DNA from 2 places in the Cupriavidus sp. 207A1 genome. Region 2 is predicted to be linked to the other one. Evidence: riboswitches for the same ligand, from Rfam matches in the RefSeq annotation. Region 2 holds a riboswitch; the other holds the start of a gene.
The links. A riboswitch is a leader RNA that binds a small molecule or an ion and turns the genes downstream of it on or off. The one in region 2 is predicted to bind glycine.
Positions count from the first base shown of each region.

Region 1 (14,612 bases), on a different contig from region 2:
GTAGGGCGGGCGCAGCCAGCCGGTCAGCCACAGGTCGGGCAGGCCCACCAGGTGGTCGGAATGGAAATGCGTGAGGAAATGCGCATCGACGCTGCCCAGCGGAATCCGCAGCTGCCACAGGCGCACCGATACGTTACGGCCGAAATCGAAGACCAGTTTCTGGCCACCGGCCTCCACCAGCGTGCTGTAGCCGGCGCGAGCTGGCGACGGCACCGGCGTGCCCGTGCCCAGCAGCGTCACACGGAAGTGGTCGGCGCCCTCGGCGCCGCCAGCGTGGGGGGCGGCCGTCGCAGCGGCTGCGGCACCGGTAGCCACCGGTGCCGTGGCGGGCGCGGCGGCGGCGAGCGCCGCAGCGCAGGTCATGACGATGCCGGTCAGCACCGACAGCAAGCGGGATGGTTTCATCGTTCTACCTCTTGAAGGAATGCCGCAACGGCTCAGAAGATCTGCTTGATGCCAAGCATGACGCCGGCCTGGTTGCCGCCGGGTACGGGATTGCCGCCGGGGCTGCCGCCGCTGACCGACAGCGCCGACTGGCCGCGATTGTCGATATAGCCTGCGGTGGCATAGATGGAGGTGCGTTTCGAGAACGCATAGGTGCCGCGGATCGCGCCAAGCCAGGCTCCGTTCGCGCTGTGGCGGTAGCTCAGGTAATAGATTTCGCCGGCAAGGTTGAACGCGGGCGTGAGGTCACGGGACACCCCCGCGAACCACAGATCGCTGCGCGGCGTGGCGCTCGCCTGGTTGTTGCGCGACAGCAGCCCCAGGCCCAGCTTGGTCCGCTGCAGCAGCAGGTAGCCGCCCAGCGAGAAGCGATCGTCTTTCAGGCTGCTGCGGGTCAGGCCGCCAAAGGCGCCGGGGCCGCCGCGCAGCGAATCGTAGGCGGCGCTCACGCCCCACCAGTCGGTCTCGTACATCAGCATGGCCGACCATTCGCGGCAGGCGCGTGCATCCGCGGGATTCTCGCCCGCGCAGTTGGTGCCGGCCGGTCCGGGGCCGGCATTGACGGCATCGCGACCCAGGCTGTACGTCGCGCCGACCGTGACGCCGCCGAACTTGCCCTTGTACGACACCGCGTTGTCGGCGCGCGTGTTGGGGATATAGCTGTCGATCGAGCCCACGCCATAGACATTGGAGGTCAGGATGTCGGTATCGAGCCTGGCCCAGAACAGCATGGTGTACTGGCGCCCAAACCCGAGCTGTCCCCACGGGCCGCTCAGCCCGACGAAGGCCTGCCGCCCGAACAGGCGCGCGCCCTGGTTCGACACCCCGGAGTCGGGCGCAAACCCCGATTCGAGCACGAACACGCTCTTCAGCCCGTTGCCAAGGTCCTCAGTGCCGCGCAGTCCCCAACGCGACGGCACGGTCGCCGCCAACGACGGCTGGCGCACCAGGGTACTGCCCGCCGCGCCAACGTGGTTCAGCATTTCCACGCCCGTATCGATGACGCCGTAGAGGGCCACTGACTGCGCCGCCGCCGCCATTGGCATGGCGGCGATCAGTGCGGCCGCGATGCGTATTTTCATGTTGCCTCCTCCTGGCCGGGCCGAGTTGCCGCGGATTTGCCCGACCTGTGCATGTTCATATTTGAACATCTGTTTCTTTATTGAACCAACAGGCGCGAATCATATCGCTGTCTGCAGCGCAGGCGGAGTGGGGAAACTACCAACCGGGGGAAACGCGGTATGTGGCTGAAGGCGGATCGGTGGCGCGCACGCCGGTCCCGCTACACGCACCATTTACAAACCGTGCCCCTTGCACGGGTTACGGCAACGCGCCGCGACGGTGGCCCGGAACCTGCAAGGGCTTGCTGCCCCGATTCACCCTTCAGGAGCCCGCCATGAGCATCTTCAAGGACATCCTCAACAAGCTGCTGGGCAAGGACAAGCCCGCGGCCACCACCACGGCGACCACCGCCAGCACTCCACCCGCGGCCGGAACGCCGACTTCAGCAGGCGCGCCGGCCGGCACTGCGCCAGCCGCCGGCACTGGCGCAGCGCCCGCGGGCAACGTCCAGGGCACCACCGGTGCGCCGGCCGGGGCCCAGGCCACGCCGCTGTCGGGCGTCGATGTCAAGGCCATCATGGACCGGATGGCGCAGCAGAGCGGGCAGACGCTGAACTGGCGCACCTCCATCGTCGATACGATGAAGGCGCTCGGGATCGACAGCAGCCTGGAACACCGCAAGGAACTGGCGCGCGAGCTGCACTACACCGGCGACATGAACGATTCCGCGGCGATGAACGTGTGGCTGCACAAGCGCCTGATGCAGGAGCTGGCCGCCAACGGCGGCAAGCTGCCGAAGGAACTGTCCTGAGCGATGACGTGAAAGGCGGCGCCGTGCTGGCGCCGCGGCAGGCTCAGCCCGCGATGCCGGCCCAGCGCAGGTGCCGCGCCCAGTCGGCTTCGCTGATCACGCCGGACACGCCCTGCCGCTGGCCATCGGCGCGATAGAAGTAGGTGCGCGGCATTTCGCCCATCCAGTCCGGATCGACCGCATAGCGCAGCCGCTCCTGCGGCTCGTGCCCGAACACCCACGCATTGCGCGTGAGCCGGACGCGTTCGAGCGTCTTTTGCACCTGCGGCGAGGCCTCGGCACTGTCCGTGGCCAGCGTAACCACGCGCAGTCCGGGATGCTGCGCACGCAGCTTGCCGAGGGCGTCGAAGTTGCGCTTGCAATAGACGCAATCCAGCGACCACACCACCAGCACGAAGGGCTTGCCCTGCTGGCTGGCGGCGATGCGCGCGGCATTGGCGGATTCGAACACGGCGACGCGGTCGGCGGCATTGGCGGTGCCGAGCATCAGCGCGCACGCGGTAACCGCGGCAGCAGCGGCGGCAGCGATCAGTTGGCGGCGCGATCGCATCATGCGCCCTCCTGCCCGAGCGCGAAGACCTGGAAGCCCTCGGCCTCGGTGCGCCATAGCACGTAGGCGCGGCCGGCGTGCTGCAGCAGGTGCGGCTGGTCGGAATCGCGCTCGGTGCCGGCCAGCTTGCGCGTCTGCCAGGTCTTGCCGCCATCGCGCGACAGCATGGCGGACAGCCGCGTCTGCTGGCCGTCGAACGATTTCCACACCACCGCGATGTCGTGGTCGTTCAGCGCGACGATATCGGCATGCTGTGCGCGCGGGTCATCGAGCGCGCGTTGCGCCTGCAGCTTGCCGTCGCGCCAGCGCCCCACCGACACCGTCGGCTTGCCGTCGCGCACGCTGAACCAGACCATGTGCACCGTGCCGTCCGGCGCCACCGAAGCGCCGGGGCCGTGGTGCGGGCACGCGTCGATGCGCCAGTCGTCGAAGCTGGCGCGCTGCATCGGCGTGGCCTTGCCGTCGGCGCCCAGCAGCGCCAGCGCGTGGTCGCGCGCATTGGGCGGGAACACGTGGCGCCACAGCGCCAGCATCCTGCCGTCGGGCGTGGGCGTCAGCGCGATGCGGCAGCATTCGCACGACTGGTCGGCAATCTTGTAGTCGCCCTGGAAGGTCTTGCCGTGATCGGCCGACACCGCGTAGTAGATCGCGGCACCGGCATACGGCTGCTTGCGCGCCTCGGCGGCGGCCACGTCGCGCTTGTCGATCCAGCTGACGAAGACGCGCCCGGCCGGGTCCACCGCAAGGGCGTCGAAGCGGTGCGCGATCTGGTCGCGGTTGGCATGCACCGTCAGCGGCTCGGCAAAGGTCTTGCCGCCGTCGGTGGAGCGCGCAAAGCGGATAAAGCCGGTCCACGGCCTGGGCAGCGGCTGGGTCCAGGTGATGTAGACCTGGCCGTCGGGCCCCGTGGCCACCTTGGGGCGGCTTTCATGATCGGCGGCGACCGGCTCCGGCGTGGCGTTGACATGCCGCGCCGCGCTGAAGCTGCGACCATAGTCCGTCGACGACCGCACGGCGACATGCTGGCCATCCTTGTAGGCAATCCACAGCCTGCCGTCGCGGTCGAAGGCCGCGCCGGTGCCGAGTTCGCTCATTTTCGCCCTGGCCTGGCCGCCGTGGCCGGCGTGGCCGGCGTGGCCGCCGTGCGCCTGCGCGGCCGCGGTGGCCGACGCCAGCGTGGCGCAGGCCACCAGTCCCGCAGCGATCAGGCGGAAAGCGCGGCGGGCGCCTGGCATGGTGGAGGTCAGCGTGTTCACGTGCTCAGAAGGAAAGTTTCGCCTCGGCGTAGAACGTCCGGCCCGGATACGGGTGGTAGACGTAATAGCGCTGGTCGGTGAGGTTGTCGATGCCAAGCCCGAGCCGCACATTGCGCGCGGGCTTGTACGTCACCTTGACGTCGAAGGTCAGGAAGCTGCTGGTGCCGCCGAAGGTGTCGGGGTTGTGGTCCGAATTGTCGAGCGTATTGTACTGCCGGCCCGAATAGGTCATCGCCAGCGTGCCGGCCCACGCCGGCGTGAAGCGATAGGTGCCCACCAGGTTGGCGCGCCACTTCGGGATGCGATAGAAATACTTGCCCACCGAGGCCGGGTTGTTGGCGTTCTCCAGCGTCTTCGAATGGTTGTAGGCGCCGCTGGCCGAGAGGTCGAAGCCGCTCACCAGCACGTCGCGCCCGTCGTAGGCCAGCTCGATGCCGCGCGTGCGCACCCGGTCGACATTCTGGAAGCTGGTGACGGTGGGGAACACCGTGGTGTTGGTCTGGCTGACCAGCGCCTCGCGGATATCGTCCTCGTACAGCGAGACCCGGAAATTCGACGCCTCCACCGTGCGCTCGAAGGTCAGGTCCTTCGAGAACGATCGTTCCGGCCGCAGGTTGGGATCGTTGTTGATCAGCGCGGTGCCGGTGATGCGGCCCTGGAACAGCTCGCTGACGGTCGGGTAGCGATAGGCCTGGCCCAGCGACAGCCGGCCCAGCCAGTCCTGCCCGAACGCCTTCTCCAGCGCCAGCTTGGGCGACCAGTTGGATTCGCTGCGCACCGGATAGCCGATATCCACGCCAGGCTGGCTGCGGCTGCCGTCATAGGCGCGCCAGTGCTCGTAGCGCACGCCGGGAATCAGCTTCCAGTCCTCGGCAAAGTACCAGGCGTCCTGCGCGTAGAGCGCCTGGGTCTCGGTCTTGCCGGTAAAGGCATTGTTGAACGCGGTGATGGTGGCCGCGCGCCAGTCCGAGGTGTTGTAGGTGGTGTTGCTCAGCCGGTAGTTGTCATAGTGGTAGCCGAAGGTGACCCAGTGCCCGCCCTGCAGGCGCTCGGGGCGGTAGTCGGCCTTCAGGTCGAGCGTGCGCCAGCCGGTGCCGTCGCCATAAGTCACCGTGCCCGGTCCGTTGCCGACGGCGTTGGCGCTGCGGCTCACGTCCTTGCTGACGTCGAACAGCGACGCCACCCCGGAAAAATTCCACCCCGTCTGGTTGCGCGTGCGCAGCGACAGCCCGTAGAGCCAGCGCGCGTCCTCGCCATTGCCGGGCGCAAAGGCATTGGCCGGAATCACGTACTGGGAGCCGCCGATATTCACCGGGCCGCTGGACACCACGTTGCCGCTGGCGTCGCGCAAGTAGCTGCCGGTGGCGTTGGAGCGGTCCTGCTGCCAGTAGGCAGCGGTGAACTGCGCCTGCAGCGTGCTGGTGATGTCGTAGCCGAGCTTGAGCTTGAGCTGGTCCTGCACCGTGTGCGTAACGCCCTCGCTGTTCACGCCCATCACCACGCGGTCGCGCCCGCTCTGGTCCTGGTCGAAAAAGGCCCCGGAAACCGGCGTGTCCGCCGCGCCCGCGGGCCGCGTCGAGCGCGACGCGGTGTAGAAGCTCAGCGGCTGGCTCTTGCTGTCCTGCCGGTCCACGCTGACCAGCCACGAGAACGCGCCGACGCGGTCGCCCACATAGGCGTTGGCATGCACGCCGTTGAAGTTATCGTGGGTGCCGTACAGGCCGAAGCGCTGCGTGAACAGCTGCACGCTGGCATCGCCCTCGAACTTCTCCGGCGTGCGCGTGGTGATCAGCACCGTCGCGCCCAGCGAATTGCCGGGATACAGCGCCGAATACGGGCCGTACAGCACGTCCATGCGCTCGATCTCGGCGGCATTGACCAGCGACCAGCGCGGCGGGAAGCTGAAGTCCGAGCCCAGCAGGTTGGACAGCAGCAGCCCGTCCGCATAGACCAGCCCGCGTGCCGACTGGCGCGAACTGGTGCTGCGCACCGAGATGATCGAATTCATATCGCCGATAAAGCGCTTGCGCACGGCGAGGTTGGGCGCGTACTTGAGCGCGTCCTCGGTATTGACCACGTTGAAGTCGGCCATGCGCGTGCTGCTGATGCCATACGCCGACGCCGGCGTGTTGGGCGGGATCGCCGGCGTCTCGCCGCGTTCGGGGCGGGCCGATACCACCACCTCCTGCAGCGGCGCGGGCGCCTCCACGCCTGCCTCCACCCCTTGGGCGGCGGCCACGGCGGGGCCCATCAGCACTGCCGAAACGGCCAGTGCAATGCGGTGTTTCTTCACTGAATGCCTTGTTGTCGTCGTTGTGGGCTCGCCGCGCCTGCGCAGCATCAGGCGCTCCTCCCGGACGTCCCCAATAGCGAGCGGTCCCCGATAGCGAGCGCTGACATTTTATGGGGCCGGAAGCCATCGGCCGATGCGACATAGCGACGCGGCCAGCGCAGCCATATCCGCATGTATCCGTGTTAACCCGCATATCCAATACGGGGCCTTGTCACTACATTGCCCCGACTGGCGTCAAGCCAGCGTGATGCAGGGAGAGACTGTCGCGGCGCCCGCCGCGCACGGCGCCGAAGGAGCAACCGCCCCGGAAACTCTCAGGCAAAAGGACCGGCATCACCCGTCAGTGCACTCTGAAGAATGCCGGACGCCATCGTCCGCCCGGCATACCGAAGGAGCAAGCGCGCCCGCCCCCGCGGCAAGGCGTCGTGAATCTCTCAGGTCCAGAACAGAGGGGGCGTCCTACACGCATGTCGCGTGCGGACTCCCACCCTTCGACGTTCCTGGATCCTGCAGATCATGAAGACAATCGCTGTCATCGGCGGTGGCATCACCGGTATCACCACCGCCTACGCGCTGGCGCGGCGCGGATTCTCCGTCACGCTGTTCGAACGGCATCGCTATGCCGCCATGGAAACCTCGTTCGCCAACGGCGGGCAGCTCTCCGCATCCAACGCCGAGGTCTGGACCCACTGGTCCACCATCGTCAAGGGGATGAAGTGGATGCTGCGCAAGGATGCGCCGCTGCTGGTCAATCCCCGGCCCAGCTGGCACAAGCTGTCGTGGTTCGCCGAGTTCATCGCGTCGATTCCCCACTACCGCCGCAACACCATCGAGACCGCGCGCCTGGCCATCGCCGCGCGCGAGCACCTGTTTGCCTGGGCGGCGCAGGAAGGCATCGATTTCGACCTGAAGAAGGAAGGCATTCTCCATATCTACCGTGACAAAGCCGGCTTCGAGCATGCCGGCCGCGTCTCCGCGCTGCTGGCGCAAGGCGGGCTCGAGCGGCGCGGTGACGCCGCAGGAGATGCGCGCGATCGAGCCGACGCTGGCGGGTTCCTACTACGGCGGCTACTTCACCGAAAGCGATTCGACCGGCGACATCCACAAGTTCACCAGCGGCCTGGCCGCCGCCGCTGCCCGCCTGGGCGTGCGCTGCCGGTACGGCCAGGACGTGCGCGCGGTGAAGACGGACGGACGGCATGCCACCGTCACCGTGCAGGACGGCGCGGACAGCGCCAGCTCTACCTTCGACGGTGCCGTGATCTGCGCAGGCACCGCCAGCCGCGCCCTGGCGGCAGGGCTGGGCGACCGCGTCAACATCTATCCGGTCAAGGGCTATTCGATCACGGTCAACCTGACCGACGAAGCCAGCCGCACCGCTGCGCCGACGGTCAGCCTGCTCGACGACGAAACCAAGCTGGTCACCAGCCGCCTCGGCGACGACCGCTTCCGCGTCGCCGGCACCGCCGAGTTCAACGGCACCAACCGCGATATCCGCGCCGACCGCATCCGCCCGCTGGTGGACTGGGTGCAGCAGTGCTTCCCCGGCGTCAGCACGCGCAGCGTGGTGCCATGGGCCGGGCTGCGGCCGATGCTGCCCGACATGCTGCCGCGCGTGGGCCGCGGCCGCTCCGCCTGCATCTTCTACAACACCGGCCATGGGCATTTGGGGTGGACCTTGTCGGCGGTGACGGCGGAGATGGTGGCGGGGGTTGTGGACCAGGCAATGGGGAGTGCGCCGGCGATGGTGCCTGGCGCGGTTTTGGCGCCGGTGCGGGCGTGAGGCGGCGGAGGCAAAGGGCTTAGCACGCAAGCGCATTTTCAAGAGTCAGCGATTTCTGAATCCGTTGCCCGGATTCAAACTTCGCGCGCCCCTGGAAATGCGACATCTCTCATCGATTCCCCGGTACCGACAGGAAATACTGGTGGCGTCATCGGACCACCGATGATCGGGTGTGGAAAGCCCGGATGTATAAGGTGGACAGGCGTTGCGCTTGTAGCGGGCAACGCCTGTGTGTTCGCACGAACCAAGCCGGCTCCCTGGCGGGCCGGGCGAGGCAGCCGCAAGGCTGGCCGGTTCCCCACCTTTGACCGGTCTTTCCACCCTCGCCGTCTGGCCCGCCGCCCTCATGTGGAAATGAGTGGCGCGCCTTTACTAGTGGGGAACTTATGGCAACGATCGATGAAATCACAAACGACTGTCTTCAGCAGGTTCGCGCAGGAATTGAAGGGGTTCTCGTACTGCTGGATCACGAAAGCGAAAGTTCGGACGGCTGCTTCAGTGCGCTGTGTCTGCTTGGCATGGTGAAGATGCAGCTGGATGGGCTGATGGTTGAGCGAGAGCGGTTGCAATAGTGGCTGACGGGTGTGACAGTGAGTTTGGGATGTCACACCCTTGTTCTGCGGGAAGCACCTTGAAACACCGCCTGCAAACCGGCCCTCATTGATCCTGAACGATCACGCTTTGACAGGCTCTCTTTAGTCGTTAAGCGTCAGTTTGGTTACTGATTCTGACGATAGCGCAGTCGTATGTTCGGTGGCCAAAGACCGGCCACACGCAGCTACAGCTGAAATGGGGCGGCGAAGCCACACACTCACTGTGCCCTTCGTCACAAAAATTTCACTTCACACACTTCCATTATTCGACTATTGTCGAAAAATGGAAACCGATCACGCCCTTGACGCGCTTGCCGCGCTCGCCCATTCGATACGTTTGTCCGTGTTCCGGCTGCTCGTGCAGGCCGGGCCTGGCGGCCTTCCCGCGGGCCGGATAGCCGAGCTGATGGAAATGCCGGCGTCATCCCTCTCCTTCCACCTGAAGGAGTTGCACCGTGCCGGCTTGTTATCCAGCAGGCAGGACGGACGCTCGATCATCTACATGGCCCATTTCGAGACCATGAACGCACTGCTCGGCTACCTCACGGAGAACTGCTGCAGCGGCAATCCGTGCTCCCCTGTGTCCCAATGTTTCGTCGCCTCGGAGCCCAAATCATGAAGCGCTTCCACGTGCACGTCAGCGTCACCGACCTGTCTGCGAGCATTCGCTACTATTCAGCCCTCTTCGCGGCCGAGCCCACGGTCGTAAAAGAGGACTATGCGAAGTGGATGCTGGAGGATCCGCGCGTGAACTTCGCCATTTCGGCCCGCGGCGCGGAGACCGGCGTCGACCACCTCGGGTTTCAGACAGACGACGCGGCCGAGCTGGCCGAACTGAAGCAGCGGGCCGAAGCGGCCGACATGGCGTTGCTCGACGAAGGCGAGACCACCTGCTGCTACGCGAAGAGCGAGAAGTATTGGGTCACGGATCCGCAAGGCATCGCGTGGGAGCACTTCCATACCCTGGGTAATGTGCCGGTGTACGGCGAATCCCGAAAAATCGATGCTGCGGGCCAGGAATCGGCCTGTTGCGCCCCCCGCACTCCGAAGGGCAAGCCGATCGGCGTCGCGGTCAACTCCACGCCGTCCTGCTGCTAAGGGTGCGTCCTCACACGCAATCCGATCCGCACTTCAATAATCTCGTAGCGCCCCATGACCACCAACGTACTGATTCTGTGCACCCACAACTCTGCCCGCAGTGTGCTGAGCGAGGGCATGTTGAACCATCTGGCCCGGCAGTCGGGCCGCGATGTGCGCGCATATAGCGCCGGGAGCTCGCCAAGCGGGCGCATCAATCCATTCGCCCTCGAGGTGCTTGGCAATGCTGGCGTCGACGTCGGCGACTTCCGCAGCAAGAGCTGGGATGAATTTGTCGGCGAGAATGCTCCTGAGATGCGGGTGGTCATCACGGTGTGCGACAGTGCCGCCGAAGAGGAGTGCCCGTATTGGCCGGGCAGCCCGGTCAAGGTGCATTGGGGCTACCCTGATCCGTCGAACACGGAAGGCGGCGACGAAAAGAAGCGGCAGGCATTCGAGTTGACACGTCAGGCCATCGGCTACCGCATGCTGCAATTGCTGCTGCTTCCGATCGAAGACATGAGCAATGCCGAACTTCAAGAGACGCTGCAGCGTCTGGCCCGGAGCTGAACCATGAGCAGCCAGAACGTTGCCACCTCGAGCGTGACCACCTCCAAGCCGGCCATCGGATTCTTCGAGCGGTATCTGACGGTGTGGGTTGCGCTGTGCATTGTCGCCGGCATCACGCTGGGGCAGATGTTGCCTGAGGTCTTTCACGCCATCGGCCGCATGGAGTATGCCCAGGTCAACCTTCCCGTCGGCATCCTGATCTGGGTCATGATCATCCCCATGCTGATCAAGATCGACTTCAGCGCACTGGGACAGGTGAAATCGCACTGGCGTGGCATCGGCGTGACCTTGTTCATCAACTGGGCAGTCAAGCCATTCTCGATGGCGCTGCTCGGATGGATCTTTGTCCGCCACCTCTTTGCGCCGTTTCTGCCTGCCGACCAACTCGACAGCTATGTGGCCGGGCTCATCCTTCTGGCCGCCGCGCCATGCACCGCCATGGTCTTTGTGTGGAGCCAGTTGTGCAAGGGCGACCCGTACTTCACGCTGTCTCAGGTGGCCCTGAACGACGCCATCATGGTGGTCGCCTTTGCACCGGTGGTGGCGCTGTTGCTGGGCCTGTCTTCCATCACCGTGCCGTGGGATACCTTGCTTACCTCGGTTGCGCTCTACATCGTTGTGCCCGTCATCATTTCGCAATTGCTGCGCAAGATGCTTCTCGGCCGCGGCGTGGCCCACTTCCAGCGCGTCGTACACCACCTGGGGCCGTACTCGATTACGGCGCTGCTCCTGACCCTGATCCTGCTGTTTGCGTTCCAGGGCAAGGCGATCATCGATCAGCCGCTGGTGATCGCGTTGCTGGCGGTGCCGATCCTGATCCAGGTGTTCTTCAACTCAGGACTCGCTTACCTTCTGAACCGCAAGCTCGGCGTTGCCCACTGCGTAGCGGGCCCGTCGAGCCTGATCGGTGCCAGCAACTTCTTTGAGCTTGCAGTCGCCACCGCAATCAGCTTGTTTGGTTTCCAGTCGGGAGCGGCGCTGGCCACGGTGGTGGGCGTACTCATCGAGGTGCCGGTCATGCTGCTTGTCGTTGGCATCGTCAACCGGTCTCAGTCGTGGTACGAGGCCAAGGCCAACTAAGGAAAACGCATGGCGGTAACGATCTACCATAACCCGGCGTGCGGCACCTCGCGCAACACGCTGCTGGCCCATCCGATCCTGATCAACCGGCCCTTTGTCGTCACTGAGCTTGGCGTGCGGCTGTGCCGGCCATCGGAAATCGTGCTCGACATCCTGCCCTCGCCCCAGCAAGGTGCCTTTACCAAGGAAGATGGCGAAGCCGTCATCGACGCGCAAGGACGGAGGATCAAATGACCATGGATCTGCCCAATGTCGTCCCGGCCGTGCTCGATACACCGGACCTGGCCAAGCTGCAACCGTCTCGCCTCAGCACGCATCCGCCGCGCATCCTGCTGCTCTATGGCTCGCTGCGCGAAACGTCTTATAGCCGCCTGCTGGTGCAGGAAGCCGAGCGCATCCTGCAACATTTCGGCGCGCAGACTCGCGTCTTCGATCCGCGTGACCTGCCGGTGTGCGACAGTGTTCCGGCGGATCATCCCAAAGTGGTTGAACTGCGCAAGCTCTCGGAGTGGTCGGAAGGTCAGGTGTGGTGCAGTCCCGAGCGGCACGGCACGCTGACCGCGGTTTTCAAGAACCAGATCGACTGGCTGCCTCTGGAAATCGGAGCCATCCGACCGACTCAGGGTCGCACGCTCGCCGTGATGCAGGTTTGCGGCGGCTCGCAGTCGTTTAATGCCGTCAATGCGCTGCGCGTGCTGGGGCGCTGGATGCGCATGGTGACGATTCCGAACCAGTCATCGGTAGCCAAGGCATACCAGGAGTTCGATGCCAGCGGCCGCATGAAGCCGTCCTCTTACTATGACCGCGTGGTCGACGTGATGGAAGAACTTTACAAGTTCACGCTGCTGGTGCGCGACCGCAGCGACTATCTGACGGATCGCTACAGCGAGCGCAAGGAAGCGGCGCCGGCGAACGTCACCGCGCTCGCCGCGGCAGCCATGAGCCATGAGCGGGACGCGCAGGTCAGCGATACGGATAGCGGCGAAGTCGAATAACAAGCCAACGGGATGGCCATGGAGCCAACGACCAGTGTGATCGCCAGATTGGGGGTTGCCCAGACGCTGGCATGGGGCTCCACCTACTATCTTCCGGCCATGCTGGCTACGTCCATGGCCCGCGACCTTGGCGTAGCACCGGCCACGATCTTCGCTGCGTTCAGCACCGCGCTCATCGTGTCGGCGCTGATCGGCCCCGCCGCGGGCAGGATGATCGACCGCACCGGGGGGCGCCAGGTGTTGGTTGCTACGAGCCTCATATTTGCCTCCGGCCTGGCGGGCCTTGGCTTCGCACAAGGCGTCATTGGCCTCTTCGCAGCATGGCTGATCCTCGGTATCGGAATGGGCGCGGGCCTGTACGAAGCTGCCTTTGCTACGCTCGTCGCGCTGTACGGTAATCGTTCTCGCGGCGCGATCACCGGCATCACCCTGATCGCTGGCTTTGCCAGTACGGTAGGCTGGCCCCTGTCGACCTTCATGGAGTCGCACATCGGATGGCGCGGCGCCTGTCTTGCCTGGGCCGCGCTTCATCTGTCCCTCGGGTTGGCGCTCAATCTCAGCATGCCCCGCGGTACGGCAACTGAGCCGCCACCGGCCAAAACCGCATCGTCGCCGGCTGCTGGCGAGCGTGCGACATCTCAGCGGCTTGCCTCGTTCGCACTCGCCTTTGTCTTCGCCGCGACCTGGTTCATCAGTACCGCCATGGCGGCACACCTGCCGCGATTGCTACAGGCAGGCGGCGCGACACTGGCCACTGCTGTGATGGTCGGTGCCCTGATCGGGCCCGCCCAAGTGGGTGCCCGGATACTGGAGTTCGGCCTCCTACGCAAGATCCATCCACTCCTTTCCGCCCGGATCGCCGCTGCCCTTCACCCTGCCGGTGCCATCGCGTTCGGCGTTGCCGGAGCGCCTGCCGCGGCGCTGTTTGGGGTGCTGCATGGCGCGGGCAACGGCATCCTCACCATCGCCAAGGGCACTCTGCCGCTCGTTATCTTCGGTCCCCATGGCTATGGTCACCGGCAAGGCATTCTGATGGTGCCCGCGCGTGTGGCCCAGGCCCTTGCACCATGGCTCTTCGGCATCTGCCTGGATGCTTTCGGCGCCAAGGCGCTTTGGCTTTCATCAAGTCTTGGCGTCGCTGCGATCATGATGCTCATGTTCATCCGACAGGTCAGTGAACCAGCGGGCCGATAGGGCATGGGGATCGGCTCCTGCCACGCCCGAAATCCCAACCCACGCTGGCTCACCTGCATTTCGATGTATGCCCACTTTCAAGAGTCAGCGATTTCTGAATCCGTTGCCGGGATTCAAACTTCGCCCGCCCCTGGAAATGCGACATCTCTCATCGATTCCCCGGTACCGGCAGGAAATACTGGTGGCGTCATCGGACCACCGATGATCGGGTGTGGAAAGCCCGGATGTCTGACAAGGACAGGCGTTGCGCTTGCAGCAAGCAACGCCTGTGCGCTCGCATGGTTCCATGGCGGGCCAAGCGAGGCAGCCGCAAGGCTGGCCGGTTCCCCTCGTCAGACCGGTCTTTCCACCCTCGTCGACTGGCCCGCCGCCCTCTGTGACGGTGACTTTGCGCTGTCACACCTTGTCCTGCAGGAACCACCTAGGCGCGGTCATCCGTAGCGCCCCCTGACAGCATTCCGAGCTGGTCTTTAGTCAACCTTGATCTTTGCGCTTGCTGCCAGCGATTTCCACGCCCGGATATCCCTCTGGATCACACGCGCAAACTGTTCCGGCGAATTCTTCTCCACCCACAGCAGACCCTGCTGCGCGAAGCTGGCCTGCAATGCCGGCGCCACCATTACCCTGGCGATTTCCTCGTTTAGCCTCAGCACGATCCCGGCCGGCGTATGTGCCGGGACAAACACGCCGTACCAGCCATCGAGATCCAGGTCGAAGCCCTGTTCCTTCAGCGTGCGCACCTCCGGCAGCATGGGCGAGCGCCGCGTACCGGTCATGGCAACCGGCACCAGCTTGCGGGCCTGGATCAGTGACAGCGGCGAACGCGCGTCGACGAATGCAATGCTGACGACCCCGCCCTGCAGGTCGGTAAGCAGTTGCCCCATGGTCTTGTACGGAATATGCC
Region 1 is NZ_JBYOJO010000001.1:271,833-286,444, reverse strand. Features, by position in the region: gene AC3FMM_RS01315 (MBL fold metallo-hydrolase) at 1-405, opposite strand, end outside; gene AC3FMM_RS01310 (porin) at 438-1,526, opposite strand; gene AC3FMM_RS01305 (DUF3597 domain-containing protein) at 1,841-2,317, shown strand; gene AC3FMM_RS01300 (TlpA family protein disulfide reductase) at 2,361-2,870, opposite strand; gene AC3FMM_RS01295 (sialidase family protein) at 2,867-4,102, opposite strand; gene AC3FMM_RS01290 (TonB-dependent receptor) at 4,128-6,416, opposite strand; glycine riboswitch at 6,658-6,756, shown strand; glycine riboswitch at 6,757-6,875, shown strand; partial or broken gene AC3FMM_RS01285 (D-amino acid dehydrogenase) at 6,933-8,199, shown strand; gene AC3FMM_RS01280 (DUF1484 family protein) at 8,586-8,771, shown strand; gene AC3FMM_RS01275 (ArsR/SmtB family transcription factor) at 9,076-9,411, shown strand; gene AC3FMM_RS01270 (ArsI/CadI family heavy metal resistance metalloenzyme) at 9,408-9,890, shown strand; gene AC3FMM_RS01265 (arsenate reductase ArsC) at 9,945-10,439, shown strand; gene arsB (ACR3 family arsenite efflux transporter) at 10,443-11,519, shown strand; gene AC3FMM_RS01255 (thioredoxin domain-containing protein) at 11,529-11,753, shown strand; gene arsH (arsenical resistance protein ArsH) at 11,750-12,514, shown strand; gene AC3FMM_RS01245 (MFS transporter) at 12,533-13,708, shown strand; gene AC3FMM_RS01240 (Bug family tripartite tricarboxylate transporter substrate binding protein) at 14,179-14,612, opposite strand, start outside.
Region 1: another riboswitch for glycine. It lies ahead of AC3FMM_RS01285 (D-amino acid dehydrogenase); the one in region 2 lies ahead of gcvT (glycine cleavage system aminomethyltransferase GcvT).

Region 2 (14,612 bases):
CTGGCGCGCGACTACCTGGCCGGGGCCAAGGTAATGTTCGACGCCGTCAACGCCACCGGCGGTCCTGTACGGATCCAGCACGTGGTGCGCGATGCGGACCCGGATCCGCGCCGCGCGCTGGCGCAGGCGGTGTCGCTGGCCGACACGGAACATGCGGGGCTGCTGTTCGGTCCCGGCGACCGGCTGCTGCCCGCGCTCGCGTCATCGACCGAACTGGCGCGGCGCGGCATGCAGATCATTGCGCCGCTGTCGGGGCTGGCGTTGGCCGCCGACAATGTCTGGTTCACGCGGGCCGACTACCAGGCGGAACTGGACGCGGCCGCGCAACAGTTGCGCGGCTACGGGCTGACGCACATCGCGCTGGCCGTGGCGCCGGATTTCGCGGTGTCGTCCCTGGCCCGGCTGGAGGCGCAGACCGGCACCCGCGCGGTGCTGCTGGAAGGCAGCGGCGACGCCGCGGCACGGCGCATTGCGGCAACACGCCCGGGCGCGGTGATCGTCGCCGGCGACACGCTGGCCTATGCCGAACTGGGCCGGGCGCTGGCGGCGCAGGGGTGGTACGGCTTCCTGGTGGGCCTGTCCGCGGTCAGCGCCAATGCCGCGCGCGAGATCCTGGGCCGCGGCTACGCCGGCGGGATGGTGCTGACCCAGGTCGCGCCGGGGCCGCAGCAGGCCACGTTGCGGGTGGTGAAGGAGCACGTGGCGCGCATGAAGCAGTACCTGGACGAGCCGCCGTCGCCGGCGACGCTGGCCGGCTATATCGGTGCCGCCTGGCTCGCACGTTCGCTGCAGGGTGTGCGCTCCGGCGGCACGGCGGAGTTGCGGCGGGCGCTGCAGGGGCGCGTCGATGTCGGCGACTTCACGCTGGACTTCACGCGCGGGCAGCGCGGCTCGCAGTACGTCACGCTGGCGGTGTCGGGCGCGCGGTAGAAGCTGCGCGGGCGCCGTGACCGCTCAGCCGGCGACCGCCTTGCCCCCATTGCCCAGCAGCGCCTTGAGCGCGCCGAGCCGGTCCTTGGGGCTCATCGCCGGGGTGTCGTCCTTGGGCGCCGGCGCTTCTTCCAGCTTCATCTCGCCGATAAAGCGCGACGGCTGGCACGAATAGGTCTCGCGCGCACGCTTGCGCTTCTTGCACCAGCTGATCTGCAGGCTGCGCTGCGCGCGCGTGATGCCGACATACATCAGCCGGCGCTCTTCCTCGATCTTCTCGTCGGTCATGTCGTCGTCTTCGCGGCAGTGGGGCAGGATGCCCTCTTCCACGCCGACCAGGAACACATGCGGATATTCCAGCCCCTTGGAGGCGTGCAGCGTCGACAGCCGCACCGCGTCGGGATCTTCCTCGCGCCCTTCGAGCATGCTCATCAGCGCCACGGTCTGCGTCAGCTCAAGCAGGTTCTTGCCTTCGCTGCCGAAGCCGTCGGCGTTGTCGTAGCCAGTGGCTTCCTCGCCCTCGACCGCTTCCGGCTTGGTGCCCTTGCGCTTGAGCCATTCGAGGAACTCCAGCGTGTTGGTCCAGCGCGACTGCGCCTGCCGCTCGTCGAAGCTGTCGTACAGGTAAGCCTCGTAGTGGATGCCGGCCATCAGGTCGTCGAGCACTTCAGTAGCCGGGTCCTTCGCCGCGCGGTCGGCCAGCCGCACCATCGATTCGCAGAACACGCGCAGCGGCTCCAGCTGGCGCGGCTGCAGCTTGCCCTCGATGCCGCCCATCATCGCCGCCTCGAACAACGACACCTTGGCCTGCCCGGCAAACGTGCCCAGCACTTCGAGCGTAGTGTTGCCGACGCCGCGGCGCGGCGTGGTGATGGCGCGGATAAAGGCGGGATCGTCGTCGGGATTGGCGATCAGGCGCAGGTAGGCGCAGATGTCCTTGATCTCGGCCTTGTCGAAGAAGCTCTGGCCACCCGACAGCACATAGGGAATGCGCTCGCGCCGCAGGATCTGCTCGAACAGCCGCGCCTGGTGGTTGCCACGGTAAAGGATGGCGTAGTCGCGGAACTGCGCGCGGCGCTCGAACTTGTGCGCCGACAGGCGGAACACCACCGACTCGGCCTCGTGCTCCTCGTCGTTCATCGGGTGGATGGCGATGGGATCGCCCATGCCGTGCTCGCTCCACAGCTTCTTGTCGAACAGCTTGGGATTGTTGGCGATGACCGCGTTGGCCGCTTCCAGGATGCGCACGGTGGAGCGGTAGTTCTGCTCCAGCTTGATCACCTTCAGGTTGGGGAAGTCGGTCTGCAGGCCCCGCAGGTTATCCAGCGTGGCGCCGCGCCAGCCGTAGATGGCCTGGTCGTCGTCGCCCACCGCGGTGAAGGCCGGCGCGCGCAGGTGCGAGCCACCCGCCAGCAGCTTGAGCAGCTGGTACTGGCAGGCGTTGGTGTCCTGGTACTCGTCGACCAGGAAGTAGCGCAGCCGGTTCTGCCACTTCAGCTGTACCGCCTCGTTGCGCGCGAACAGTTCGGCCGGCAGGCGGATCAGGTCGTCGAAATCCACCGCCTGGTAGGCGTTCAGCGTGGCGACGTAGTTGCGGTAGACCAGCGCGGCCTGGTGCTCGTCGGCATTGGCAGCCTGCGCGATCGCGGCCTCGGGGTCGACCATGCCGTTCTTCCACAGCGAGATCGTGCTCTGCACGCCGCGGATCAGCTTCTTGTCGGTGGTGCCCAGTTGCTCCTGGATCAGGCCGAAGCAGTCGTCCGAATCCATGATCGAGAACTGCGGCTTCAGGCCCACGTGCTCGGCTTCCATGCGCAGGATCTGCACGCCCAGCGAGTGGAAGGTGCAGACCGTCAGCTGCTTGAGCGGAATGCGCTTGCCCTCGCGCGTGGTCTTGCCCTCCATCAGCTTGGCGATGCGCTCCTGCATCTCCTTGGCCGCCTTGTTGGTAAATGTGACGGCGGCGATATGGCGCGGCTCGAAGCCCTTGTCCTCGATCAGATGCGCGATCTTCTGCGTGATCACCCGGGTCTTGCCGGAGCCCGCGCCGGCCAGCACCAGGCAAGGCCCGTCCAGGTAGCGGACGGCTTCGGATTGGGCGGGGTTCAGGCCATGGGTCATGCGGGCAGGTGTCGGGGGCGGCAGCGGAATCGCGGGAAAGAGCGGATTTGCCGGCATCCCGTCACCCGGGCCTGCGGCAAAGCTGCCGATGTTAACACGCTCGCCGCGGCGGGTCAGTCAGCGCAAGCCGCGAGGGTGGGCCAGGCCGTGTCACTGGCGTAACACTTCGTAAAGACCGGAGCCAATGACATAACGCGACACTCTAATCAGTGTGTCCCCCGGTCCGCCGGATCGCTCGGGCATGCACGAATCATCACATCGGAGCCAACAATGAAAACCCTGCAAACTTTGACCAAGGTGACCCTGATCGGCATGACGGTCGCGGCTTTTGCCGGTTGCGCGGACATGACCCCGAAACAACGTAACACCGCCATCGGCGCCGGTGCCGGCGCGGTCGGCGGCGCCGTCCTGACCGACGGCAGCGCGCTGGGTACGCTGGGCGGCGCGGCCGTGGGCGGCGTCATCGGCAACGTTGTCACCGACGACAAGAAGAAGTAAGCAGCCCCGGCGCGCAGCGGCGGGTACGGGCCCTTGCCGTGGTTTGACAAAGGCCGGGGCCTCCCGTACATTGCGCGCATCCAACCGGGAGAGCGCGCATCGCCTGCGCCGCCGAAGGGGTATCACCCGAAAACTCTCAGGCACCACGGACCGGTCGGATCGGCATGCAACATGCACACGATGCATGCCGCACTCTGGAGAGCGGCACCCGTCATTCGTGGCGAGCGTGCCCACCGAAGGGGCGCGCGAGGATTGGGTCCACGGGATCCGCCTCGTAATCTCTCAGGTATCGAGGACAGAGGGGTCATCCGCCGCAGCGGATTGCTCGCCATATTGGCGTAGCGATCGTTGCGGCGGATGGCCCTTTTTTGTTTTCGCCAACCGAGACTGCCCCCGAGGATTCCATGACGCTCCAGGCCACGCCCCTCAACGCTATCCACCGCGCCCTCGGCGCCCGCATGGTCGACTTCGGCGGCTGGGACATGCCGGTCAACTACGGCTCGCAGATCGAGGAGCACCATGCCGTGCGCAACGATGCCGGCATGTTCGACGTCTCGCACATGTGCGTGGTCGATCTCGCCGGCGCCAATACCCGCAGCTTCCTGCGCGGCCTGCTGGCCAACAACGTCGACAAGCTGCAGTCCCCCGGCAAGGCGCTCTATTCCTGCATGCTGGACGAGAACGGCGGCGTCATCGACGACCTGATCGTCTATTTCTTCGCCGAGGACCGTTTCCGCCTGGTGGTCAACGCCGGCACCGCGGTCGGCGATATCGACTGGATCCGCGCCCGCAACGACGCCACCGGCAGCGGCGTGACCATCACCCCGCGCCGCACGGACGTCGCGCCCGAGGGCGTGCAGCCGCTGGCGATCGTCGCGGTGCAGGGACCCAACGCCCGCGCCAAGGTGTGGAGCACCTTCCCGTCGACCCAGCCTTCCGACGCACTCAAGCCGTTCAATGCCGTGGTCGTGCAGGATCCCGCCCTCGGCGAAGTGATGGTGGCGCGCACCGGCTACACCGGCGTGGACGGCTTCGAGCTGGTGGTGCCGGCCGCAAGCGTCGCCGGCCTGTGGGAAAAACTGAATGCCGCGGGCGTGCGCCCGGCCGGCCTGGGCACACGCGACACGCTGCGCCTGGAAGCCGGCATGAATTTGTACGGCCAGGACATGGACATCAAGGTCTCGCCGCTGGACGCGGGCCTGGCGTGGACCGTCGACCTGCAGAGCGAGCGCGATTTCACCGGCAAGGCGGCACTGACCGCGGCGGGTTCGCGCCAGCAGTTCCTCGGCCTGATCCTGCGGGACAAGGGCGGCGTGCTGCGCGCCCACCAGAAAGTCATCACCCCCGCCGGTGACGGTGAAATCACCAGCGGCACCTTCAGCCCCTCGCTGTCGCAATCGATCGCCTTCGCGCGACTACCGCAGGGCGTGAACGTGGGCGACACCGTGCAGGTGGAGATCCGCGACCGCAAACTCAACGCGACTGTGGTTAAACTGCCGTTTGTGCGTCATGGCAAGGCACTCGTGAGCTAAGGGGACAGCCCCGCTCACCCAACGGTCGCCCTCGCCTGCCGGCAGCGTTGCCGGGCAGGCATCACCCAACAAGAAACAGATCTGAATCCGGAGAACCTTCATGAATTTCCCCGCTGACCTCAAGTACACCGAGTCGCATGAGTGGGTGCGCGTCGAAGCCGACGGCACGCTCACCATCGGCATTACCGACCACGCACAGGACGCGCTGGGCGACATCGTCTTCCTGGAGCTGCCCGAAGTGGGCAAGTCGGTCGGTGCCGGCGACGCGCTGGCCGTGGTCGAGTCGGTGAAGGCCGCTTCCGACATCTACGCGCCCGTGGCCGGCGAAGTGATCGCCGTCAACGAGGCCGCCACCGCGGCGCCGGAAAGCGTCAACGCCAACGCCTTCGACGCGTGGCTGTTCAAGCTCAAGCCGGCCAATGGCGACGACGTCAACGGCCTGATGTCGGCCGACGCCTACAAGGCCAGCGTCGGCGCCTGATCGCCCGCCGGTCCCCCTCCGGGACCGGCACACCGCATTCGCGGCGCCGCGGCACGGCTGACCACCTGCCGCCGCGCCCTCCACGAGGTTCTTGCCCATGAACGCCCCGCTGCCCATGAACGCCGCCCAAGCAAACCGGCCCACGCTGGCCGAACTGGAGGCGCGCGACGCCTTCGCCGCCCGCCATATCGGCCCCGATAGCCCCGAACAGCACCACATGCTGAAGGTGCTCGGCTACGAGAGCCGCGCCGCGCTGATCGACGCCGTCATCCCCGCCGCCATCCGCCGACGCGACGGCATGCCGATGGGCGAGTTCACCGAGCCGCTGAGCGAAGAGGCCGCGCTGGCGAAGCTGCGCGCGCTGGCGGGCAAGAACAAGGTGCTGAAGAGCTTCATCGGCCAGGGCTACTTCAACACCATCACACCCGGCGTCATCCTGCGCAATATCTTCGAAAACCCCGCCTGGTACACCGCCTACACGCCCTACCAGCCGGAAATCTCGCAAGGCCGCCTGGAAGCGATGCTGAACTTCCAGCAGATGGTGACCGACCTGACCGGGCTGGACATCGCCAACGCGTCGATGCTGGACGAAGGCACCGCCGCCGCCGAAGCGATGACGCTGCTGCAGCGCGTGAACAAGCACGACTCCAATATCTTCTTCGTCGCCGACGACGTGCTGCCGCAGACGCTGGAAGTGGTACGCACGCGCGCGCTGCCGCTGGGCATCGAAGTCAAGGTCGGCCCCGCCGCCGACGCCGCTGCCGCGAGCGCGTTCGGCGTGCTGCTGCAGTACCCGGGCGTGAACGGCGACATCAATGACTATCGCGCCATCGCCGACGCGGTGCACGCCGCCGGCGGCCTGGTGGTGGCCGCCGCCGATCTGCTGGCGCTGACGCTGATTGCCGCGCCGGGCGAATGGGGTGCCGACGTGGCCGTGGGCAACTCGCAGCGCTTCGGCGTGCCGCTGGGCTTTGGCGGCCCGCACGCCGGCTACATGGCGGTGAAGGATGCGTTCAAGCGCTCGATGCCGGGCCGCCTGGTGGGCGTGACCGTCGACGCGCAGGGCAACAAGGCGTATCGCCTGGCGCTGCAGACGCGCGAGCAGCATATCCGCCGCGAGAAGGCCACCTCCAACATCTGTACCGCGCAGGTGCTGCTGGCGGTGATGGCATCGATGTACGCCGTGTATCACGGCCCGCAGGGCCTGAAGCGCATCGCGCAGCGCGTGCATCGCCTGGCCGCGACGCTTGCCGCCGGCCTGGAGCAGCTTGGCTTTGTCCGCACCAACGCGACCTTCTTCGACACGCTGACGCTGGAAACCGGCTTCAACACCGAGGCGATCCATGCCGCCGCCACCGCGCGCGGCATCAACCTGCGCCATGCCGGCGCCACGCGCGTCGGTATCTCGCTGGACGAGACCGCCACGCGCGACGACGTGGTGGCGCTGTGGGAAATCTTCACGCAGGGCAAGCCGCTGCCGGCGGGCCTCGATTTCGACAAGCTCGAAGCCGCCACCCATGACGCCTTCCCGGCCGAACTGGCGCGCGCCAGCGAGTACCTGACCCACCCGGTGTTCAACACGCACCACGCCGAGCACGAGATGCTGCGCTACCTGCGCATGCTTGCCGACAAGGACCTGGCGCTGGACCGCACCATGATCCCGCTGGGCTCGTGCACGATGAAGCTGAACGCCACCAGCGAGATGATCCCGGTGACCTGGCCCGAGTTCAGCCAGATCCACCCGTTCGCGCCGCTGGACCAGACCGTGGGCTACCGCGAGATGATCGACCAGCTCGAGGCCATGCTATGCGCCGCCACCGGCTACGCCGCGGTCAGCCTGCAGCCCAACGCCGGCTCGCAAGGCGAGTACGCGGGCCTGCTGATCATCCATGCGTATCACGCCAGCCGCGGCGAAAGCCATCGCGACATCTGCCTGATCCCGTCGTCGGCGCACGGCACCAACCCGGCGTCGGCGCAGATGGCCGGCATGAAGGTGGTGGTGGTAGCCTGCGACGAGAACGGCAACGTCGACCTGGAAGACCTGGCGAAGAAGGCCGAGCAGCACAGCAAGAACCTGGCTGCGATCATGATCACCTACCCGTCCACGCACGGCGTGTTCGAGCAGGGCGTGCAGCAGATCTGCGAGATCGTGCACCAGCACGGCGGCCAGGTCTATGTCGACGGCGCCAACATGAACGCGATGGTCGGCACCGCCGCGCCGGGCCAGTTCGGCGGCGACGTGTCGCACCTGAACCTGCACAAAACTTTCTGCATCCCGCATGGCGGCGGTGGCCCGGGCGTTGGCCCGGTTGCGGTCGGCGCGCATCTGGCGGATTTCCTGCCCAACCAGGACAGCGTCGGCTACCGCCGCGACGACCGCGGCATCGGCGGCGTGTCGGCGGCACCGTTCGGCTCGGCCAGCATCCTGCCGATCTCGTGGATGTATATCGCGATGATGGGTTCGGCCGGCCTGACCGCCGCCACCGAGAACGCCATCCTGGCGGCTAACTACGTGGCCAAGCGCCTGGCACCCTACTACCCGGTGCTGTACACCGGCCAGCACGACCTGGTCGCGCACGAGTGCATCCTGGACGTGCGTCCGCTGCAGAAGGAAACCGGCATCAGCAACGAAGACGTGGCCAAGCGCCTGATGGACTACGGCTTCCACGCGCCGACCATGAGCTTCCCGGTGCCGGGCACGCTGATGATCGAGCCGACCGAATCCGAAGCGCTGCATGAGCTGGACCGCTTCATCGACGCGATGATCGCGATCCGCCAGGAAATCGGCCGCGTCGCCGACGGTACGTTCGACCGCGAGGACAACCCGCTCAAGCACGCGCCGCACACTGCCGCGGTGGTGACCGCCAACGAGTGGACCCACAAGTACACGCGCGAGGAAGCCGCCTATCCGGTGGCGTCGCTGCGCACGCAGAAGTACTGGCCGCCGGTCGGCCGTGCCGACAACGTGTATGGCGACCGCAACCTGTTCTGCAGCTGCGTGCCGGTCAGCGACTACGTGGTCGACTGACGCACCCCCGGGCCGTGCCATCGCCTCGGCGGTGGCACGGCCGTCGCACTATGCTCAAGATGAAGGGCCCGCCGGCGGCGGTGTCCGTTGCCGTACTTCGACCGCCTGAAAAAGAGCCTCTGCAAGACCATCCCGTTGCTGGAGACATTCCGTGGCAGTCAGCGTCTTCGATCTGTTCAAGGTGGGCATCGGCCCGTCGAGCTCGCATACCGTGGGCCCGATGCGCGCGGCCCTGATGTTCGCGCAGGGGCTTGAGCGCGACGGCCTGCTGCCGCAGGTGGCCAGCGTGCGGGTCGAGCTGTACGGCTCGCTCGGCGCCACCGGCAAGGGGCACGGCACCGACAAGGGCGTGATCCTCGGCCTGATGGGCGAGTCGCCCGACACCATCGATCCCGATTCCATCGACACCCGACTCGCCGCGTTGCGCAAGTCGCGCGAGCTGTCGCTGCTGGGCCGCCATATCGTGCCCTTTGTCGAGAAGGAGCACATCGCGTTCTACCGCCGCGAGGCCCTGGCCGAGCATCCCAACGGCATGAAGTTCCATGCCTTCGACAGCGGCGGCGCGAGCCTGCGCGAAGCGCGCTACCTGTCGGTGGGCGGCGGCTTCGTGGTCACCGCGGGTGCGCCCAACACCCAGGTGCTCAACGCCGCGCAGCAGCTGCCGCACCCGTTCCGCAGCGGCAAGGACATGCTGCAGATGGCGCGGGACAGCGGCAAGAGCATTGCGCGGCTGATGCTGGAAAACGAACTGACTTGGCGCAGCGAGCAGGAAGTCGTCGACGGCCTGCTGCATATCTGGGACGTGATGCAGGCCTGCGTCGCGCGCGGCTGCCGCACCGATGGCGAACTGCCGGGGCCGTTCAAGGTCAAGCGGCGCGCGCCCGAGTTGTTCCGCAGCCTGACCGAGCGCGCCGAACGCACGCTGTCGGATCCGCTCTCGGTGATGGACTGGGTCAACCTGTACGCCATCGCGGTCAATGAAGAAAACGCGGCGGGCGGTCGCGTGGTGACCGCGCCGACCAACGGCGCGGCCGGCATCATTCCTGCCGTGCTGCACTACTACGACCGCTTCGTGCCGGGCGCGAACCAGCAGGGCGTGGTCGACTTCCTGCTGACTGCGGGCGCGATCGGTCTGCTGTACAAGCTCAACGCATCGATCTCCGGTGCCGAAGTCGGCTGCCAGGGCGAGGTCGGCGTGGCCTGCTCGATGGCGGCCGGCGCGCTTGCCGCGGTACTCGGCGGCAGCCCGGCGCAGGTGGAGAACGCGGCCGAGATCGGCATGGAGCACAACCTCGGCCTGACCTGCGACCCGGTCGGCGGGCTGGTGCAGATTCCGTGCATCGAGCGCAATGCGATGGCGTCGGTCAAGGCGGTCAACGCGGCGCGCATGGCGCTGCGCGGCGACGGCACGCACTATGTATCGCTCGATTCGGTGATCAAGACCATGCGCGAGACCGGCGCCGACATGAAGACGAAATACAAGGAGACGGCGCGCGGCGGGCTGGCGGTGAATATCGTGGAGTGCTAGCGCCGGTGCGGCGTATCATGGCGGCGTTCCCCGGCCAAACAACAAGAGGACGGCCATGCAGACCTTCCACCAGCTGTTCGACGAGACCTCGTCCACCTTCACCTACCTGCTGATCGACGCCGCTACCGGGGACGCGCTGCTGATCGATCCGGTCGACCACCAGTTCGAGCGCGACCTGAAGCTGCTGCAGGAAACCGGCGCGCGCCTGGCTTGGGTGATCGAGACCCACGCCCATGCCGACCACATCACCTCGGCCGGCCACCTGGCCCTGCAGACCGGCGCGCATACCGCGGCGCCGTCCGGCTGCGACATCAAGCCCGCGCACAAGCAGCTGATCGACGGCGACACCGTCGCCTTCGGCAAGCAGGTGCTGCGCGCCATCCATACGCCCGGGCACACCGCCGGCAGCATGAGCTACCTGTGGGAAGAGGCCGGCGCCGACGGCATCGTGCGCCGCATCTTCACCGGCGACGCGCTGCTGATCGACGGCTGCGGCCGCACCGATTTCCAGTCCGGCGACGCCGGCACGCTGTACGACAGCCTGACCCGCAAGCTGTTCGCGCTGCCCGACGACACGCTGGTCTATCCGGCCCACGACTACAAGGGCCGCACCGTGTCCACCATCGGCCATGAACGCGCGCACAACAGCCGCGTCGCCGGCCGCACGCGCGAGCAGTTCATCGAGATGATGCGCAACCTGAACCTGCCGCGCCCCAGGCTGATCGATGTCGCGGTGCCGGCCAACCAGCGCCTGGGCCTGCGCGACGGCGAAAGCGTGCCGCACGGCGCCTGAATTCCCTCCCCAACCTCAGGAGTCCCTGCATGTCCACCTATACCGCTGAAGTCCTGTGGCAACGCGACGGACAGGATTTCGCCGGCAACCGCTACAGCCGCCGGCACGTGCTGCGCTTCGACGGCGGCGCCGAAGTCCCGGGCTCGTCGTCGCCGCATGTGGTGCCGCTGCCGATGTCCGACGCCAGCGCGGTCGACCCGGAAGAGATGTTCATCGCCTCGCTGTCGAGCTGCCACATGCTGTGGTTCCTGTCGCTCGCAGCCAGGCAGCGCCTGGTGGTCGACCGCTACCTGGACGCGGCCACCGGTGTGATGGAAAAGAACGCCGACGGACGCATGGCGATGACCGTGGTGACGCTGCGCCCGCAAGTCACGTTTGGCGGCGAGGCCGAGCCCACGCGCGACCAGCTCGACGCCCTGCACCACGCCGCGCACGAGGCCTGCTTTATCGCCAACTCGGTCAGGACCGAGGTGCGCTGCGAGCCGGTGTACGCCGGCGCCTGACCGCCCCAGGCACACGGCCATGCCTGCCAGCGTGCTGCCCGGCGCAACCGCACCGTCGGCGCTGCCACGGACGGCGCGGGCGCGCCTGTGGCGCTGGCTGGCCGCGGCGCTGGCGGGGCTAGGCGCGATCGCCATGCTGCAGGATCACTTCCTTTATTTCCCCGAACGCGCTTCGGTCGACGACATGGTTTCGCCCGGGCTGCGCGCGTGGCCGGGTCCGGACGACTTCCGCGGACTGGTGGCCGAGCCGCGCGGGCCGGTGCGCGCCACCGCGATGGTGTTCCACGGCAACGCCGGACATGCCGGGCATCGCGACTACTACGCCAGCGCGCTGGCGCCGCTGGGCGTGCGCGTGATCCTGGCCGAGTACCCGGGATACGGGCCGCGCCCGGGCACCCTGGGCGAACGCAGCTTCGTCGCCGACGCGGAACAGTCGATTGCGCTGGCGCGGCGCCAGTTCGACGGCCCTCTGCTGCTGATCGGCGAATCGCTGGGAGCTGGCGTAGCGGCGGCGGCGGCCGCGCGCCAGCGCGACAGCGTTGCCGGCGTGCTGCTGATCACGCCGTGGGACAAGCTGGCGCACCTGGCCTCGCATCACTATCCCTGGCTGCCGGCCAGCTGGGTGCTGCGCGACCGCTACGACAGCGTCGCCAGCCTGGCCGGCTTTGGCCGCCCGGTGATGGTGGCGGTGGCGCAACGCGACACCATCGTGCCGGCGCGTTTCGGCGAGGCGCTCTATGCGTCGCTGGGCGAACCCCGGCGGCTGGCGGTGATCGACGGCGCCGGCCACAACGACTGGACCGGGCATGTCGACCTGGCCTGGTGGCAGCAGGCCACCGCGTTCCTGCTGGCGCCGCCACCCACCACAAACAAATAACATCGCGCCGCCAAAACACTGATTTGACTTAGCCCTGCTGGCCGCAAATACTGGCCTTCAGAGAACACGGAACGGCTTGCCGCGCGCGCACCGGGCGGCGCGTGCAGCATTGCGTGGCCGACAACTGCGGGGGAACACGATCATGAAGCAACGCCAGCATCGCAAGCCGTATCTCGCCCTCGGCGCGCTGGCCGCGGCCCTCGCGCTGGCGCCGTTCCAGGCCACGGCGCAGAGCAAGCCCGTCGCCTATCCGGCCAAGGGCCAGAGCCAGCAGCAGCAGGCCAGCGACGACGGCGCGTGCTACAGCTGGGCCAAGCAGCAGACCGGCGTTGATCCTGCCCAGGCCGCCAACGCGCCGCCGCCGGCCCAGGCGCAAAGCGGCCAGCGCGTGCGGGGTGCGGCAGGCGGCGCTGCTGCCGGGGCCGTGGCTGGCGCGATTGCGGGCGACGCCGGCAAGGGTGCGGCAATCGGCGCTGCAACGGGTACGGTCGCCGGCGGCATGGCGCACCGCCAGTCACGCCGCCAGGCGAATGCCGCCAACCAGCAGGCGGCGGCCAATACCAGCCAGGCGATGGGCTCGTACTACCAGGCCTGGGGCGCCTGCATGCAGGGACGAGGCTACAGCGTCCAGTAAGGCAGCGGCGCGTTCAACGGGCGCGCCCACTCAGGCAGCCCACTGGTCACACGCCTTGCGCACCGTCTCGCGCTGGCTGCGCGCCTCCGCGTCGACCTGGCGCAGCCACTCGGCATCACCGTCGCGGCGCGCGGCCAGGGCGCGGATATTGGCCAGCGCCTCGAGCGAGCCGAGCGCCTCGGCATGCGGCACCAGCGCGTCGCAGATCGACAGGATATGGTCCGCGATCGGCATGCGGGTCAGTTCGTTGGGGTGCACGTATTCGCCTTCCAGCCCGAAGCGGCAGGCCTGGAAGCGGTTGAAGGTGTACACCAGGTAGTCGTCTTCCTGCGGCATGAACGGGCGCGACAGCAACAGGTAGCGCGCCAGCATCTGGATATAGGCGGCGATATCGCAGGCGCGCTGCACCGTCAGCGGCGTGTCCATCACGCGGACCTCGATGGTGCCGAATTCCGGCTTAGGCCGGATATCCCAGTAGAAGTCCTTCATGCTCTCGATCACGCCGGTATTGCGCATCTTCTCGAAGTACGCGGTGAAGGCATCCCACGTCAGCAGGAACGGCGCGCGCCCGCTCATCGGAAAGGCCGCGACCGAATTCAGCCGTGCCGAGGCAAAGCCGGTATCGACACCCTGCACATACGGCGACGACGCCGCCAGCGCGACGAAGTGCGGCACATAGCGGCCGATGGCGTGCAGCAGGAACAGCGATTCGTCGGCGCTGGGGCAGCCGATATGCACGTGCTGGCCGAACACGGTGAACTGCTTGGCCAGGTAGCCGTAGAGCTCGGAGATGTACTGGTAGCGCGGCGAATCGGAGATGGTGCGGTCGGACCATTGCTGGAACGGATGCGTGCCGCCGCCGGCAATGCCCAGGTTCAGCGAGTGCGACGCCGCCACCATCAGGTCGCGCATCACGGTCAGTTCTTCCAGCGCCTGCTGGTAGCTGTGGCAGATGCCCGTGCTGATCTCGATCATCGACGGGCTGATCTCGGGCTTGATGTCGCCGGCATGCTGGGCGCCCTTGAGCGCGCGCAGCAGGTCGGGCGCGAACGGCGCCAGGTCATAGTCGTGCCGGTTGACCAGTTGCAGCTCCAGCTCGACGCCGAACGTCAGCGCCTCGGATTGCTTGAACGGCTCGAGCGACATCAGCGCCCTCCTCCATTGGCCCGGATATCGACGCGGACTTCGCCTGCGTAGCGCAGCGCCCACGCCGCGATCACCGGGCCGAAAAGTTGTTCGATGGCCAGCGCGCACAGGATGATCGCCGCCAGCGGCTGCCCGGTGCCCGGGTAGAGGCGCGCGACGTCATGCATCAGCAGGTATGCCAGGCCCGACATCGGCGCCAGCGCCATTCCCAGCGCCATGCACTGGCGCAGGCTCAGTCCCGAGAACGACCCCAGCGACACCACGCCGGCGAGCTTGGCGACGTGGCGCAGCACCACCAGCGCGATGGCGTAGACGCCGCCCACGGCCCAGTCCTGCGCCGTCAGCGGCAGGCCCAGCGACACCACCATGACGATGATCAGCAGGCTGCCGGCGCTGCCGAAATGCGGCGGCCACACGTGCGGCTGGTTGTCCTGGTGCTTGAATACCACGCCGGCCAGCATCAGCGTCAGCGGCATCGACAATTTTAGTACCCGGGTCAGCGCCAGCGTGAACAGCACCAGGCCCACCAGCACCAGGAAGC
Region 2 is NZ_JBYOJO010000016.1:45,602-60,213, reverse strand. Features, by position in the region: gene AC3FMM_RS25290 (ABC transporter substrate-binding protein) at 1-930, shown strand, start outside; gene AC3FMM_RS25285 (UvrD-helicase domain-containing protein) at 955-3,051, opposite strand; gene AC3FMM_RS25280 (YMGG-like glycine zipper-containing protein) at 3,322-3,549, shown strand; glycine riboswitch at 3,625-3,712, shown strand; glycine riboswitch at 3,734-3,858, shown strand; gene gcvT (glycine cleavage system aminomethyltransferase GcvT) at 3,954-5,081, shown strand; gene gcvH (glycine cleavage system protein GcvH) at 5,182-5,562, shown strand; gene gcvP (aminomethyl-transferring glycine dehydrogenase) at 5,660-8,590, shown strand; gene AC3FMM_RS25260 (L-serine ammonia-lyase) at 8,742-10,118, shown strand; gene AC3FMM_RS25255 (MBL fold metallo-hydrolase) at 10,174-10,911, shown strand; gene AC3FMM_RS25250 (OsmC family protein) at 10,941-11,414, shown strand; gene AC3FMM_RS25245 (alpha/beta hydrolase) at 11,434-12,291, shown strand; gene AC3FMM_RS25240 (glycine zipper family protein) at 12,434-12,925, shown strand; gene AC3FMM_RS25235 (YbdK family carboxylate-amine ligase) at 12,956-14,071, opposite strand; gene AC3FMM_RS25230 (cation:proton antiporter) at 14,071-14,612, opposite strand, start outside.